Regions from separate parts of the Arthrobacter woluwensis genome, predicted to be linked through region 2. Evidence: predicted binding sites of a transcription regulator. Region 2 holds the regulator's gene; the other holds the start of a gene.
What was found. The regulator LexA, encoded in region 2, represses DNA repair genes until DNA is damaged. The targets are predictions, from matches to a motif close to TCGAACANNTGTTCGA.
Positions count from the first base shown of each region.

Region 1: a site for LexA is predicted at 2,737-2,752, ahead of QFZ52_RS13645 (shikimate dehydrogenase). Genes of this name have one in related genera too.

Region 1 is NZ_JAUSXR010000001.1:2,981,649-2,989,510, reverse strand. Features, by position in the region: gene QFZ52_RS13650 (bifunctional sugar phosphate isomerase/epimerase/4-hydroxyphenylpyruvate dioxygenase family protein) at 1-1,740, opposite strand, end outside; gene QFZ52_RS13645 (shikimate dehydrogenase) at 1,740-2,663, opposite strand; gene QFZ52_RS13640 (IclR family transcriptional regulator) at 2,846-3,616, opposite strand; partial or broken gene QFZ52_RS13635 (MFS transporter) at 3,851-5,178, shown strand; gene QFZ52_RS13630 (hypothetical protein) at 5,284-5,919, opposite strand; gene purM (phosphoribosylformylglycinamidine cyclo-ligase) at 6,105-7,238, opposite strand; gene purF (amidophosphoribosyltransferase) at 7,263-7,862, opposite strand, start outside.
Region 2 is NZ_JAUSXR010000001.1:1,057,341-1,065,202, forward strand. Features, by position in the region: gene hflX (GTPase HflX) at 1-337, shown strand, start outside; gene QFZ52_RS04740 (ATP-dependent DNA helicase) at 339-2,435, shown strand; gene lexA (transcriptional repressor LexA) at 2,554-3,273, opposite strand; gene QFZ52_RS04750 (LysM peptidoglycan-binding domain-containing protein) at 3,608-3,958, shown strand; gene QFZ52_RS04755 (histidinol-phosphate transaminase) at 4,098-5,204, shown strand; gene hisB (imidazoleglycerol-phosphate dehydratase HisB) at 5,340-5,954, shown strand; gene hisH (imidazole glycerol phosphate synthase subunit HisH) at 5,951-6,745, shown strand; gene QFZ52_RS04770 (hypothetical protein) at 6,745-6,903, shown strand; gene priA (bifunctional 1-(5-phosphoribosyl)-5-((5-phosphoribosylamino)methylideneamino)imidazole-4-carboxamide isomerase/phosphoribosylanthranilate isomerase PriA) at 6,931-7,677, shown strand; gene QFZ52_RS04780 (SseB family protein) at 7,685-7,862, shown strand, end outside.

The DNA.
Region 1 (7,862 bases), 1.9 Mb from region 2:
CTCGCCGTCGCCGTCGCGGTCGTAGAGGAGATCGAGGTTCCGGAGGGTGGCCAGGAAGTCCGGATCGAGCTGGAACCGGGCGTCCAGGTCCTCGTAGTAGTTGGCGGGGATGGGCAAGAATTCCAGCCCGCGGTCCTTCGCCGCGCGAGCCGTGGACACGAGGTCGTCCACGGCGAAGGCGATGTGCTCCTGGTAGGTCTTGCGGCCCGGGTTCCCGCCCGCACCGAGGCCCTGCTGGATCACGGGCGCGAGATTGAGCACCAGGCGCACGGCACGGTCCGAGGTCTGCATGACCTGCGAACGGACCAGGCCGGTGGGGCTGGGCACCTCCGCGAACGGCGCGGGTTCCAGGGCCAGGGCGCTCGTGTAGAAGAGGACGGCCTCGTCGAAGTGCTGCCATGGCTGTGCCAGGTTCACGTGGTCGATCCTCGCGGCGCCGTTCGCTTCCCCGGGGCGTTCCCCGTCACCGAATTCGTGGGTCCACACGGCCACCCCGCCGGGCCGGCTCTGGCACAGGAAGATCTCCGTGGAATCCGGGGCGGAGACCCCCTGGAAGACCTCCTCGTCGGCCTGGACCGTGCGGGCGACCGCGGGCGCCTTCAGCTGCTGGGCGCGGGCGGAGGCGAGCAGCGGTGACTCGACGTCGAAGCCGAGCGCGGCGATCGCGGGCTCGGCCTGGGAGGGCGCCTGCTCGTTGATGATGACGCGCGCCTGCCCCAGCGTCCAGAGCTGGACGTCCTTGGTGCGGTGACGCCCCGCGAAACTGAAGCCGAGGTGCCCGAGCAGCGTCTCCAGACCGGCGGTGTCCTCGGCCTTCACCTCGGCGAAGTCGAAGCCGGCGGGCTCCGGAACCCTGGGCAGGGTGGCCAGCTCCATCGGATGACGACGGCGACGCGCCCCTTCCGAGTCCCCGTTCTGCTCGGTGAGCCAGCGCGCGCTCTGCTCCTCCAGCCAGATGAGCGACCGCATGGCGTCCACCGCGGTTCGGTCCACATCGGCCTGCCGGAAGACGTCGTTGAACACCTCGAGGGAGACCGGACCGGAGTAGCCCGCCCGGATCACGTGGCCCATGAACTTCGCCAGGGCGAACTGCCCCTCGCCCGGGAATACCCGGTGGTGCCGGCTCCAGGACAGGACGTCCATGGAGAGGCGCGGGGCGTCCGCCACCTGGACGAAGAAGATTTTCTCCGGAGCGAACGTCTCGATCGGCGCGGTGTCCCAGTCCCGGGAGAGGATGTGGAACGAGTCCAGGCAGGTGCCGAGGTTCGGGTGGTTCACCATCTCGACGAGCCGGTGCGCGTGTTCGTAGTCGTTGACGTACTTGCCCCACGCCAGCGCCTCGTAAGCGACCTTCACCCCGTGCTCACCGGCCAGCTCCGCGAGGCGGGCGAGCTGCTCGGCGCGCAGGCCGTCGTCGTCGATCTGCGCGGTGGCGACGTTGCTGCACACGAGGATCGTGTCCATGCCGAGCCGGGACATGAGGCGGAATTTCGCGTCGGCGCGGCGGAGGTTCTCCCGCAGGAGATTTTCGGGGACGCTGTCGAAATCGCGGAACGGCTGGTACAGGTCCAGGCCGAGGCCGAGGTCGGCGGCCAGCGTGCGGACGTCCTCGGGGCTGAGCGGGGAGGTGATCAGATCGGGCTCGAAGATCTCGATCCCGTCGAAGCCGGCGATGGCGCAGGCCTGCATCTTCTCGCGGAGTGTGCCGGACAGGCAGACGGTGGCGACTCCCGTGCGCATCAGCGGCCCCCTTCCGTGGCGGCGGTGCTGTCCGGGGCCGCGCCGGCTGCGGCGTCCTCCGCCGCGATCAGCTCCAGGAAGTGCTCGCGCATGCGCCCGGCGTCGGCTTCGCGGCCGGTGAAGAGCCGGAAGGCGTCGGCGGCCTGGCCCACCGCCATGCGGCCCCCGTCCAGGACGCGGCAGCCGATGGCCCGGGCCCGGCGCACCAGTTCGGTCTCGAGCGGCCGGTAGACGATGTCCGCCACCCAGTGCCGGGGTTCCAGCAGCGCCGGATCCAGCGGCAGTCCGGGGTGCGCCGCCATCCCGACGGGCGTGCAGTGCACCAGACCCGCGGCGAGCGGCAGGAGCGTCGGCAGCTCTTCCGGGGTGTGTGCGGTGACGACCGCGCCAGGGAACAGCTCCCTCAGACCATCGGCCCGCTCGGTGCTCCGGACGGGGTCCGTGTCCACCAGATCCAGCACCCCGACGCCGGCGGTCAGGAGCGCGTAGGCGACGGCGGACCCGGCGCCTCCCGCACCCAGCTGCACCACCCGCTCCAGCGAAGCTCCCGGCAGGCCGTCGGCGAGGGCGCGGGCGAAGCCGGAGAAATCGGTGTTGTGGCCGATGAACCGTCCGTCCTCGATCACCACGGTGTTCACTGCGGCGAGCCGCCGGGCATCCTCGGACACCTCGTCGAGGTGCGCCATCACGAGCTGCTTGCAGGGGTGGGTGATGTTCAGGCCGTTGAAGCCGAGGTCGGAGGCCCAGTGCAGCAGATCGCCGATCGAGGCGGCGGGGATGCCTGTCTCGAGCAGGTCGAGGGGACGGTAGAGGTACCGAAGGCCCTGCCGGTCGCCCTCCCGCTCGTGCATCGGTGGCGTGAGGGACGGAAGTACCCCTTCGCCCACCAGGCCCACCAGGAATGATCCTGCTCGAGTGCTCATGCTCTTCGCTCCTTTGTCGGCCTGAGGTTCAGTGCCGGACGGTATGACTCAGGGTACACACCATGTTCACATCAAGTACAAGTGTTCGTATCGCGAACTGGCGTCGCGAACTGGCGTCGCGCTCGGCGCGCTCGTCACGCTGCGGGCGAGTGCGTCGCTCATCGCGTCGCTCGTCCCGGCGCTCATCGTGCCGGCAGGCGCGCGGCCAGCTCGCCCGCCGCGTCCCGCAGGAGGGGGACGGCGCCCTGCAGTTGCTCCACGCTCATCCGGAACACCGGCGCCGCCGTGGCGAGGGCCGCGAGCACGCCGCCGTGGCCGGCGAGCACCGGCACCGCGATGGCCCGCATGCCGATCTCGTTCTCCTCGTCCATGAGGGCGAAGCCCTGGTGCCGGACGCGGGCGATCTCGGCGCGGAACGCTTCGCGGTCCGTGATCGAGTGCTCGGTCAGCGGCGTCAGCTCCAGCTCGTCGAGGAGCGCCTCCCGCTCGTCCTCCGGCGCGAACGCCACGAGGACCTTGCCCACCGCCGTCGTGTGCAGCTGGCCGAGGTGTCCGGGGTCGCTCGTGACGCGGAACATCTGGGGGCCGTCCACCTTGTTCACGGTCAGGTAGCGGTGCTGATCCCGGACGGAGAGGATCGTCGCCTCACCCGTGCCTTCGGTGACCCGTTGCAGGACCGGCCGGGCCGTCCCGGCGAAGCCGTGGTGATTGGAGACGCGCTGCCCCAACTGGAAGACCCGGAGGCCCAGGTGGTACCGCCGCCCCTCGGGCTCGTAATCCACGAAACCGTCCCGCGTCAGGGATCCGAGCAGCCGGTAGGCGGTGCTGAACGGCAGATCGGATCGGCGTGCCAGCTCCGCTGCGCTCGCGCCACGGGGCTCGTCGCCCAGCAGCACCAGCAGACTCAGCGCCTTGCCGATCATGTCCGTCTTGCCGGTTTCCTTCTCGCTCATGAAGAGAAGATTGCCACATTGTGAGAGCTATATCTAGATCGTGAGAAAAATTCTTGACAGTGACGGCGCTCACAGCCAGAATCTTCTATATCGCACCAACAGCTCTCATGATCCGGAAGCTGTTGTCGAGCGGGAATTCTCTCGCCAGCCGAAACCGTGATCCGGGCCGGCCGCCCGCATTCACCCCAGCGACTCCACCCTGATGCGACATCGCCGTCACACCGAAGGAATCCCATGAACCAGACCCTTCCGCCCGCAGCGCCGGGCGCCGTCCCCTCCGGAGCGGCCGCGGGCCACTCCGGCACTCCCCGGAAGGCCGCCCTGGCCAGCTTCCTCGGCAGCGCGGTGGAGTACTACGACTTCTTCATCTTCGGCTCCGCCGCGGCGCTGATCTTCCCCAAGGTGTTCTTCCCGAGCGCCGACGCGAACGCCACCATCATGTCCTTCGCGACCTTCGGCTTCGCCTACATCGCCCGGCCCGTGGGCGCGGTCTTCCTCGGTCACTTCGGCGACCGTCTCGGACGACAGAGGGTGCTCATGTTCACCCTGGTCCTGATGGGCGCCTCGACCTTCGTCATCGGCTGCCTCCCCGACTTCAAGACGGTGGGCTGGTGGGCGCCCGCTCTCCTGGTCCTCGCACGCCTCTGCCAGGGGCTCTCCGCGGCCGGTGAACAGGCCGGCGCCTCCTCGATGACGCTGGAACACGCCCCCGACGACCGTCGCGCGTTCTTCACCTCGTGGACCCTCACCGGGACCCAGGGCGGGCAGATCCTCGCCGCCCTGGCCTTCATCCCCGTCGTCGCCTTGCCGGACGACCTCAAGTACGGCATCGGCTGGCGCATCCCGTTCTGGCTGAGCGCCGCCGTCGTCGTGGTCGCGTTCTTCATCCGCCGCAGCCTGCACGAGCCCACACCACCTTCGCCGAGGCCAAGAAGGCTCGGCTGCCCTTCGTCGAGCTGATGAAGTATCACTGGCGTGACGTGATCCGCGTCGTCTGCTGCGCCTTCATCGCCGCGATCAGCACCGTCTTCGGAACGCTCGCCATCAGCTACGGCAAGCAGGTCGCCCATGTGGACAGCACTGTGACGCTGTGGCTCGTGGTCGTGGCGAACGTGGTGGCCCTCGGCACCCAACCGTTCTTCGGCACGCTGGCCGACCGCTTCGGCCGCAAGCCGCTGTTCGTCTACGGCGCCCTGTCCAGCGCGGTCATGACGCCGCTGTTCTTCCTGAGTCTGCAGTCCGGCTCCATCCCGCTGATGTTCGCGGCGGCCATCGTGTACTTCTCGTGCGGCTATGCGGCGGCGAACGCGGTCTGGCCGTCCTTCTACGGCGAGATGTTCAGCACCCAGGTCCGCTTCTCCGGCCTGGCCGTGGGAACCCAGCTCGGCTTCCTCATGGCCGGCTTCGCCCCCACGATCGTCTCGGCGATCGGCGGCACCGGCCCCGGCGGCTGGGTCCAGACGTCGATCTTCGCCGCGGTCATCTGCGTGATCGCCGCGGTGTCGGCACTGACCGCCCGCGAGACGGCCAAGGTCCCGACCGCACAGCTCGGCCTGAAGTAGCACACCTTAAAGATCGACTGCTCCATAGGGTGTCGTTTTTCCCCGGAAATCGGGGATTTCGACATCGTATGGAGCAGTCGATCTTTTTTGAGGGTGGTGGAAGGCTCAGCGATTACGGGTGGCCGCGAAGAGGCGACGAAGGGTTAAGAAGCAGCCCAGCGCGCCGAAGGCGAGGGACATGAGCAGATCGCCCGAATAGCCCTTGACGAAGTCGGGGTTCGACGCGAGGTTGGCTGCCATGAGGCGCCACGGCTCCGGGCCGAAGATCCTGGCGAGAGGGGAACCGCCCAGGAAGTCGACGGCGTCGAGCCAGACTCCGCCGACGAATGCCAGAATCGCGGTGGCGACGGTGATGCCCACGATCACCCAGACCCCGGTGCGGCTCAGGCGGCCCCTGGTGCCGACGACGTAGAGACGCGCGGCGCCGGCGGCCACGCCGAAGGTGACGATCGACGCGATCACATGCACCTCCCACAGCAGCATCCAGACGATGATGCCGAGCGGGAGAACCACCAGCGCGAACAGGGCTCCCCGCAGGACATCCTCGCCGGGTGCCGGCTCCGGCGGGACGGCGGCCGCACGCTGCTGCGCATTGGCCTCCGGGTGCCAGGGCGGAACGTCTGCGGACGAGCGGACGCCGTACCGGGGCTGCTCCCAGGACTGCGGTTGCGTCCAATCGATGGCGTCCCGGGGGTCCCCTTCTGGACGGGGTCGATCGGAGGCGGCGGTGTTCTCGGTCAAGGATTCCTCCAGAAGTCGATGTGAGTGCGGTGCGGACACATTCTGGCATGGGCCGTGTCACACCGTGCGACACCGAACGGGAAGCGGGCCCCCCTTAACGATCGACTGCTCCATACGATGTCGAAATCCCCGATTTCCGGGGAAAAACGACATCCTATGGAGCAGTCGATGAGGGGGAGGGAGAGTCAGGCGTACTGGCCCACCAGGCGGACCGCGCCGCCGTCGACGCCCTTGGCGCCCTGGACGTAGTCGACCGTGCCGGTGAAGGCGCCGGTGTCCTCGGCGACCGTGCCCATGACCCAGGACGGCAGGCCACGCTCGTTCAGACGCGCGACGGCGGCATCCGCGGCTTCCGGGGAAGCGATCGCCACCATGCCCACACCCAGGTTCAGGGTGCGCTCCAGATCGGCGAGCGGCACGTTGCCCAGTTCGGAGACCAGCTTGAAGATCGCGGGCAGTTCCCACGTGTTGCGGTCGACCGTGGCCAGCAGGCCCTGCGGCAGCACGCGGGCCAGGTTGGCGGCCAGACCGCCACCCGTGACGTGGCTGAAACCGTTGATGCCCTTGCCGGAGTTCACCGGGAAGGCACGGGTCAGGTCGAGGCAGTCGGCGGCGTACACGCGGGTGGGCTCCAGGAGCTCCTCGCCGAGGGTGCGGCCGAGTTCGGACACCTGACGGTCCAGTTCCCAGCCGGCGTGGTTGATGACGCGGCGGACCAGGGAGTAGCCGTTGGAGTGCAGGCCGGAGGAGGCCATGCCGATCACGACGTCGCCCGCCTTGACCCGCTCCGGGCCGAGCAGCGCGTCGGCCTCGACCACACCGGTGGCCGCGCCCGCGACGTCGTACTCATGCTCGCCCAGCAGACCGGGGTGCTCGGCCGTCTCGCCGCCCACCAGCGCGGTGCCCGCCACGGAGCAGGCAGCGGCGATGCCGCGGACGATGTCCGCGATGCGCTCCGGGACCACCTTGCCGCAGGCGATGTAGTCGGTCATGTACAGCGGCTCGGCGCCCACCACCACGATGTCGTCCACCACCATGCCCACCAGGTCGAAGCCGATGGTGTCGTGGATGTCCATGGCCTGGGCGATCGCGACCTTGGTGCCGACGCCGTCCGTGGACGTCGCGAGCAGCGGCTTGCGGTACGTCAGGAGGCGGGAGACGTCGAAGAGGCCGGCGAAGCCGCCCACGCCGCCCAGCACGGAGGAGTTGTGGGTCGCCTTGACGGCGTCCTTCATCAGTTCGACGGCGCGGTCGCCGGCTTCCACATCGACGCCGGCGGAGGCGTAGGTGATGCCGTTCTCGGCGGGGGAGGAGCTCATGGCTGCCTTTCTGGTGGGCGCGGCTTAGGAAGCGGGGCGCTTGTCTGCGTCGGTCAGGAAGTTCTCGAACTCGGAGTCGGGGCCTGGATCGCATCCGGTGGCGCCCGCGACGACCTCACCCGTGGGAGCGACCTGCGGCTCCTCGGACGGCTCGGCCGTGGGAGCGGGAACCGCCTGGGTGTCCGCCGGGACCTCGTCCTCGCGCTCCAGCAGGTTTTTGCCGAGCAGCTCCGGATCGGGGAGGGCGATCGGGTACTTGCCGGTGAAGCAGGCGGTGCAGAGGCGTTCGCGCGGCTGGTGGGTCGCGGCGATCATGCCGTCCTCGGAGATGTACGCGAGGGAGTCCGCGCCGATCGCCTTGGAGATCTCCTCGATGGAGGCGCCGGAGGCGATGAGTTCCGCGCGGGACGCGAAGTCGATGCCGTAGAAGCACGGCCACTGCACGGGCGGCGAGGAGATCTTGACGTGGACCTCCTTGGCCCCGGCCTCGCGCAGCATCCGCACGATGGCGCGCTGGGTGTTGCCGCGCACGATCGAATCGTCCACCACGACCACGCGCTTGCCGCGGATCACGGACTCGAGGGCGTTGAGCTTGAGGCGGATGCCCAGCTGGCGCAGCGTCTG
Region 2 (7,862 bases):
CAAGGTCCCCGAGATCATCGTGCTGAACAAGGTGGACGCCGCGGATCCGTTCGTGGTGGAGCGCCTGAAGCAGCGGGAGCCTCGCTGCCTGGAGGTGTCGGCCCGTACCGGCGCCGGCATTCCGGAACTGCTGGCGGAGATCAGCCGTTCCATCCCGCGACCCGATGTGCGGATGGAACTGCTCGTGCCGTATCAGCGCGGAGATCTGCTGAACAAGCTGCACGAGGGTGAATCCGAGATCCTCAGCCTCGAACACACCGGGGAGGGCACCCGCGTCACCGTGGTGGTCCGTGAGTCCCTGGCCGCGGAACTGGAGCAATTCGCCATCCATGAGTGAGATGCCCGCGGCCCCGCAGGAGCCGGAGGAGGAGACCAGGGGGGACAGCCCCGCCATCCGGCGGGCGCTGTCCCTCCTGGACACCGCCGTCGGCAGCCTTGGAGGCCAGAACCGTCCCGGCCAGCACGAGATGGTCCGGCAGGTCGCCGCCTCCCTGGAGGAGCAGCGCCATCTGCTCGTCCAGGCGGGCACCGGCACCGGTAAGTCGCTCGGGTACCTCGTGCCCGTGATCGATGATGCCGTGCGCAACGGGCACCGTGCCGTGATCTCGACGGCGACGCTCGCGCTGCAGGCTCAGATCATGGGCCGGGATCTGCCCCGGCTGCTCGAGACCGTCACGCCTGAGCTCCCGCGTCCGGTGAAGACCGCGCTCGTGAAGGGCCGTTCGAACTATCTGTGCCTGCACAAGGTGGGCGGCGGCTTCCCCGAGGAGGACGCGTCGGACGATCAGCTCTTCGGCATGGGGGCGGACGGCGCGCTGTTCAGTTCGAACAACGGCCCGAGCCTCGGCAACGGGCCGGGCACCCAGCTCGGCCGCGAGATCCTACGGCTGCGCGAGTGGGCACAGGAGACCGACACCGGTGACCGGGACGACCTGACCCCGGGTGTCTCCGAACGGGCGTGGCGACAGGTGTCCGTCACGGCGCTGGAATGCCTCGGCCCCGCGAAGTGCCCGATGTCCGAAGAGTGTTTCAGTGAGCGGGCCCGGGCCACCGCCGCCGAGTCGGACGTCATCGTCACGAACCACGCCATGCTCGCCATCAACGCTTTTGAAGGCGTCGCCGTGCTGCCCGAATACGACGTCGTGGTCGTGGACGAGGCCCATGAATTGCAGGACCGGGTCACCAGTGCCGTCACCGGTCAGCTGTCCGAGGCGATGGTGACCGCCGCGGCACGGGCCGCCCGCCGTCATGCCCACATCAAGGTCGAAGCGCTCGACGCGGCGGCCGGCGCTCTGGAAGCCGAACTGGGTCTGCTGTCCACCGGCCTTCTGCCACGCGGCCCCGAGGAGCCGCTCGGCCGGGCCATCGACGCCGTGCGTGAGGCCTGCCGTGCGGCGCTGTCCGACTCGAAGCCCGAGCAGGGGCAGCCGGCGGACGGCGCCTTGCAGGCTGCTCGCTCGCGCCTCACGCAGCTCCTGGAAGTCAGCGAACGTCTCCTCGTGGCGGCTGAGCGGAAAGAGGTCGTCTGGGTGACCCGCAGCGGCACCTTCGAGCCAGGCACCGGCTATCGCCCCGCCGACGACGACGCCCCCGCCACCGTGACCGTGGCGCCTCTCAGCGTGGCCATGAAGCTCCGCGACGGACTGTTCGACGGCCACACCGCGATCCTCACCTCGGCGACCCTCGCCATCGGCGCCGCCTTTGAGCAGGCCGCCGGCGATGTGGGTCTGCAGGGGCCGGGCGCCCCCGACTGGGTGGGCGTCGACGTCGGCTCCCCGTTCGACTACCCGCGTCAGGGCATGCTGTATGTCGCACGCCATCTGCCCAAACCGGGCCGCGGCATCTCGCCGGAGGCGCTGGACGAGGTGGTGGACCTCATCAAGGCCTCGGGCGGTGGGGCCCTGGGCCTGTTCTCCTCACGGAGGGCTGCGGAGGAGGCGGCGGACTACGTCCGCGAACGGGTCGACGTCCCGATCCTGTGCCAGGGGGAGGCGACGATGAGTTCCCTCATCCAGGAATTCTCCGACGACCGGGACACGTGTCTCTTCGGCACGCTCACCCTGTGGCAGGGCGTGGACGTGCCGGGCGACTCCTGCCGGCTGGTCATCATGGACCGGATCCCGTTCCCGCGGCCGGACGACCCGCTCAACACCGCACGGTCCCGCGCCGTCGCCCAGAATGGCGGCAATGGGTTCATGGCGATCTCGGCCAGCAGCGCCGCGATCAAGATGGCCCAGGGCGCGGGCCGCCTCATCCGGTCCACGGGCGACAAGGGCGTCGTCGCCGTGCTGGATTCCCGGCTCGCCACGGAACGCTATGGCGGATTCATCCGGTCCACGTTGCCGCCGTTCTGGCCGACCACCGACCGTCAGGTGGTGCTCTCGGCGCTCCAACGGCTGTCGGGACATGAGGAGCCCGCTGCGGCGAAGAGCTGAGCCGGGCGGTGACCACCACGACAGAAACGGCGAGGGCCTGAGCGGATTTCCGCTCAGGCCCTCGCCGTCTGCTGTTCGCCTTCCGGCACGTGTTCCGTAGGGGACGAGGCCGCTTTCCTCAGAGGGACCGCAGCACCGAGACCACCTTGCCCATGACGGTGGCATGGTCGCCGAGAATCGGCTCGTAGCGCGTGTTCTGGGGGAGCAGCCACGTGTGGCCGTCACGCTGCCGGAAGGTCTTCACGGTCGCCTCATCGTCGAGGAGGGCGGCGACGATGTCCCCGTTCTCGGCGTTGTTCTGGCGCCTGACCACCACCCAGTCGCCGTCGCAGATGGCCGCGTCGATCATGGAGTCACCCGCCACCTGGAGCATGAAGAGTTCGCCATGGCCCACGAGCTGGCGGGGGAGCGGCATGACGTCCTCCACTTGCTGGTCAGCCAGGATCGGGCCACCGGCCGCGATACGCCCGACCAGGGGGACCATGGCCGCGTCCGAGGACGTGCTGAGCTCCGCCACGATCGACCGGGGCTCGGGCAGCGACGCCACGCGGGGAGCCTCCCGGGAGTCCAGCGTCAGCGGAATGAGGATCTCCATGGCGCGGGGGCGCTTCGGGTCGCGGCGGATGTAACCGAGCCGCTCCAGCTGGCTCAGCTGGTGCGTGACGCTGGAGAGGCTCGCGAGCCCCACCGTGTCTCCGATCTCCCGCATCGACGGCGGGTACCCCTTGGCCTCGACCGAGCGTTGGATGGTCTCCAGGATCTTCTTCTGACGGGGAGTGAGGCCACGGTTGGCCGGCGCCCTGCTGGGGCCGGCTTCGTTCGATGAACTCCTGGCCATCTGTCACTCCCTGGATCTCGTGTGGGGCCTTCCCGCCCTCCGGGGAGGCCGGGTCCTGCCGGTCGCTCTCGCCTGCCCCTGGTCCGGGCGGCTCGAAATTTTTGTCAGTGCCCCCTGGTGTGCTGTTCACCGAAGGAACTCTTCCTGCGTCCAACGCTAGGCCAGGAGGATGCCCGAATCAAACATTTGTTCTAGCGAGTCTTGACAGTGTTCGTAGGTATGTCCTAAAAATAGTAGTAACAAGGTTCGAATACATGTTCGAACCGGGCTGGATGTACGGCGTATTGCCATCGAACGTAGATGCCAAGCGGCGTGATGGAAGCGAGGAAACGAAATGTCAGCACAGGCTGTTGCGATCACCGGAACGCAGACTGCTCCGCGGATGCGGTTGACCCGCCGCGGGCGGTTCGTCTTCTTCGGCCTGCCGGCCGCGCTCCTGCTCGCCGCGATCATCACCGTCGCGCTGGGCATGCTGCTCACGCCGGCCATCGCGAGCGACACGCACTCGGTGGGCTCGTCCCAGACCGTGGTCGTCCAGCCCGGAGACACGGTCTGGGCCATCGCTCAGCGGGTCGCTCCGGGCCGGGACACCCGTGAGGTCGTCGGTGAGATCGCTCGCCTGAACGATCTGAAGGCTTCGGAGATCGTTGCGGGCCAGGACCTCTTCGTTCCTGCGCAGCGTTGATTCAAGCAGCGCTGATCCTGCCGCTCTGAACCCGCCGGCCGATCCGCCTGTCAGCGGCCTGCGCGTCCCTTTCGGTTCACGGGCCGGCCCAGGGGGCAACAATTCAAGGCGGAGGAGCCGGGCAAACTAGACTGTACGGGTGAGCGAACAAATGCAGCGCTTGGCGAAGCTTCCCCTGCGAGACAATCTCCGGGGGATCAGCCCCTACGGTGCCCCCCAGATCGACGTCCCCGTGCTTCTGAACGTCAATGAGAACACTCATGGCGTTCCCGCTCCTGTCGTCCAGGCCATCACGGAAGCCGTGACCCACGCCGCCACGACCCTCAACCGGTACCCGGACCGGGAATTCACTGAACTTCGCACCGCGCTGGCCGACTACCTGGGCCACGGCCTCACCGCCGAGAACATCTGGGCCGCCAACGGGTCCAATGAAGTGCTGCAGCAGATCCTCCAGGCCTTCGGCGGCCCGGGCCGCACCGCGCTGGGCTTCCCCCCGACGTACTCCATGTACCCCCTGCTGGCCAGCGGCACGGACACCGAATATGTGAAGGGCGTCCGCGACGCCGACTTCGAACTCTCCGCCGAGTCCGCCGCCCGGCAGGTGCGCGAGCTCGGACCGAGTGTCGTGTTCCTCTGCTCTCCGAACAACCCCACCGGGACCAAGCTCGGCCTCGACGTGGTCGAAGCCGTGTACGAGGCGGGCGAGGCCAGCCGGACCATCGTGATCGTCGACGAGGCGTACCACGAGTTCGCGCATGAAGGCACTCCGAGCGCCCTCACACTGCTGCCCGGCCGGGAGCGTCTGATCGTCAGCCGCACGATGAGCAAGGCGTTCGCCCTCGCGGGCGCCCGCCTGGGCTATCTGGCCGCCGCCCCGGAGATCACCGATGCCCTCCGCCTGGTCCGTCTCCCGTACCACCTCTCGGCGATCACCCAGGCCACCGCCCTGGCCGCACTGTCTCACCGGGAACTGCTTATGGCGGACGTGGAGGACATCAAGGTCCAGCGGGACCGCATCGTGGCGGAGCTCCGCGAAATGGGGCTGAAGCCCGCGTCCTCGGACTCGAACTACGTCTTCTTCGGCGGCATGGAGGACCCTGCAGCCATCTGGCAGGGTCTTCTGGACGCCGGAGTCCTGATCCGCGACGTCGGGATCCCGGGGCATCTCCGGGTCACCGCCGGCACGGAGCCGGAGACCACGGCGTTCCTCAACCGGCTCCGGGAGCTGCTCGGGCATTCCGCCTGAACGGCATCCCGCCCGAAGGGCGATTCGCTTGAGGGCCGGGCCGCCGCCCTTCCGGACCGCTGGACCCTCGCGGGGTCCGGAACGGCCGGAGACCATCGACATCCACACAGCACGTCATCAGAAGGAGTCTCCCGCATGAGCGCAGCGAGCACGCCCCGCACCGCCAGCATGGAACGCAGCACGAGCGAGTCGAGCGTATTCGTCAGCATCGATCTGGACGGCACCGGTGTCGCCGAGATCAGCACCACGGTGCCGTTCTACGACCACATGCTCAATGCGCTCTGCAAGCACTCCCTGATCGACCTGACGGTCCGGGCCACCGGTGACACCCACATCGACGCGCACCACACCGTGGAGGACGTGGCCATCACGTTCGGCGAGGTGCTCAAGAAGGCGCTCGGCGACAAGGCCGGCATCCGCCGCTTCGGCGACGCCACGGTGCCGCTCGATGAAGCGCTCGCGCGGGCCGTCGTCGACGTCTCCGGGCGTCCGTACCTGGTCCACGAAGGTGAGCCGGCCGGCCAGGAGTACCACCTGATCGGAGGGCACTTCACCGGCTCGCTGACGCGCCACGTCTTCGAGGCCATCACCCTGCACGCCGGGATCTGCCTCCACATGGATGTGCTGCGCGGCCGCGATCCGCACCACATCGTCGAGGCTCAGTTCAAGGCCTTCGCCCGTGCCCTGCGCGCGGCGATCGAACCCGATCCCCGCGTCGAGGGCATCCCGTCCACCAAGGGAGCACTGTGAGCGAGCAGGAGAACACGACGGCGGGCCCCGCGCAGTCCCTGGAGGACGGCGCGGTCCGCGACGCCCACACCGGCCGTAAGCCGGAGAGCCCGGAGGGCAAACCGACCGTCACCGTGCTGGACTACGGTTCCGGCAATGTGCGGTCCGCCGTGCGCGCCCTCGAGGCGGCAGGCGCCCAGGTGACATTGAGCGCCCGGCCCGAGGACGTCCTCAATGCGGACGGCCTGGTCGTCCCCGGCGTCGGCGCCTTCGCGACCGTCATGAAGGAACTCAAGGACGTCGACGCGATCCGTCTGATCGGCCGTCGCGTGGCCGGTGGACGTCCGGTGCTGGCCATCTGCGTCGGTCTCCAGGTGCTTTTCGAAAAGGGCGTCGAGCACGGTGTGGAAGCCGAGGGCATGGGCGAATGGCCCGGCACGGTGGAACTGCTGCCGGCCTCTGTGGTGCCGCACATGGGCTGGAACACCGTCAAAGCCCCTGAGGGAAGCCTCCTGTTCGAGGGCGTGGAGGACGAACGGTTCTACTTCGTGCACTCCTATGGCGTGCAGACCTGGGACTTCGACGTCACGCAACCGCACATGGCTCCGCCGAAGGTCACCTGGTCCGAGCACGGCGCCCCGTTCGTCGCCGCGGTGGAGAACGGTCCGCTGAGCGCCACCCAGTTCCACCCGGAGAAGTCCGGGGAGGCCGGGGCGCGGCTGCTCTGCAACTGGGTCGGTTCCCTCCGCAAGGGCCGTGCCGCATCCTCCACGGAGCCCGCAGCGACCCCGGAAGCGGGTGCGGATTCCTGATGTGGTCCATTCTGCTCATGGGCCTCGGCGGCCTGCTGATCGGTGGGGGGATCTCCTTCATCCAGCAGAAGAAGCCCCGCTGGCTCAGCATCGCGTTCTTCGTCCTGGCCGCCATGGCCTTGGTCGCCGCTTACCTGTTCACCCTTGACTCGAAATAGGCGCCCCGCGCGCCGCCCGGAGGGATCATGACCCAGACCCAGCTTCCCGTCCTTGAGCTGCTGCCCGCCGTCGACGTCGTCAACGGCCAGGCCGTGCGGCTCGTCCAGGGCGAGGCCGGCAGCGAGACCAGCTACGGCACGCCGCTGGAGGCCGCGCTCAACTGGCAGCAGAACGGCGCCGAATGGGTGCATCTGGTGGACCTGGACGCCGCCTTCGACCGCGGCGACAACGCGGAGATCCTCCGTGAAGTGGTGACGTCGCTCGATCTGAAGGTCGAACTGTCCGGTGGTCTGCGGGACGACGCCAGCCTGGAACGCGCCCTGGTCGACCTCGGCGTGGCCCGCGTGAACCTCGGGACCGCCGCGCTGGAGAATCCCGAATGGACCGCCCGCGCGATCGAGCGGTTCGGTGACCGGATCGCCGTCGGGCTGGATGTCCGCGGCACCACGCTCGCCGGCCGCGGCTGGACCAAGGAGGGCGGCGACCTCTGGGAGGTGCTCGCCCGCCTGGAGGACGCCGGCTGCGCACGGTACGTCGTCACGGATGTGACGAAGGACGGCACGCTCCAGGGCCCCAACGTCGAGCTTCTGCGTCAGATGGTGGAGAAGACCGGGAAGCCGGTCGTCGCCTCGGGCGGCATTTCGAGCCTCGCCGATCTGGAGGCGCTCCGTGCGCTGGTCCCGCTCGGCGTCGAAGGCGCGATCATCGGCAAGGCACTGTACTCCGGCGCCTTCACGCTGCCCGAAGCCCTCGACGTCGCCGGACGCCGCTGAGGCCGGCATGACGGAACGTCGCGAACTTCCCGGGCACATCGCCGCGGCTCTCGCCGGGGCGGGCGGCCCGACCGACTCCGCGGGGCGCCCCTGGGCCGGCCGCTCGCTGGCCGGTGAGGACTCCCACATCCACAACTTCGAGAACGACGACGGCGAGGCGAACCCCGGTCTGACGGCGGCGCTGA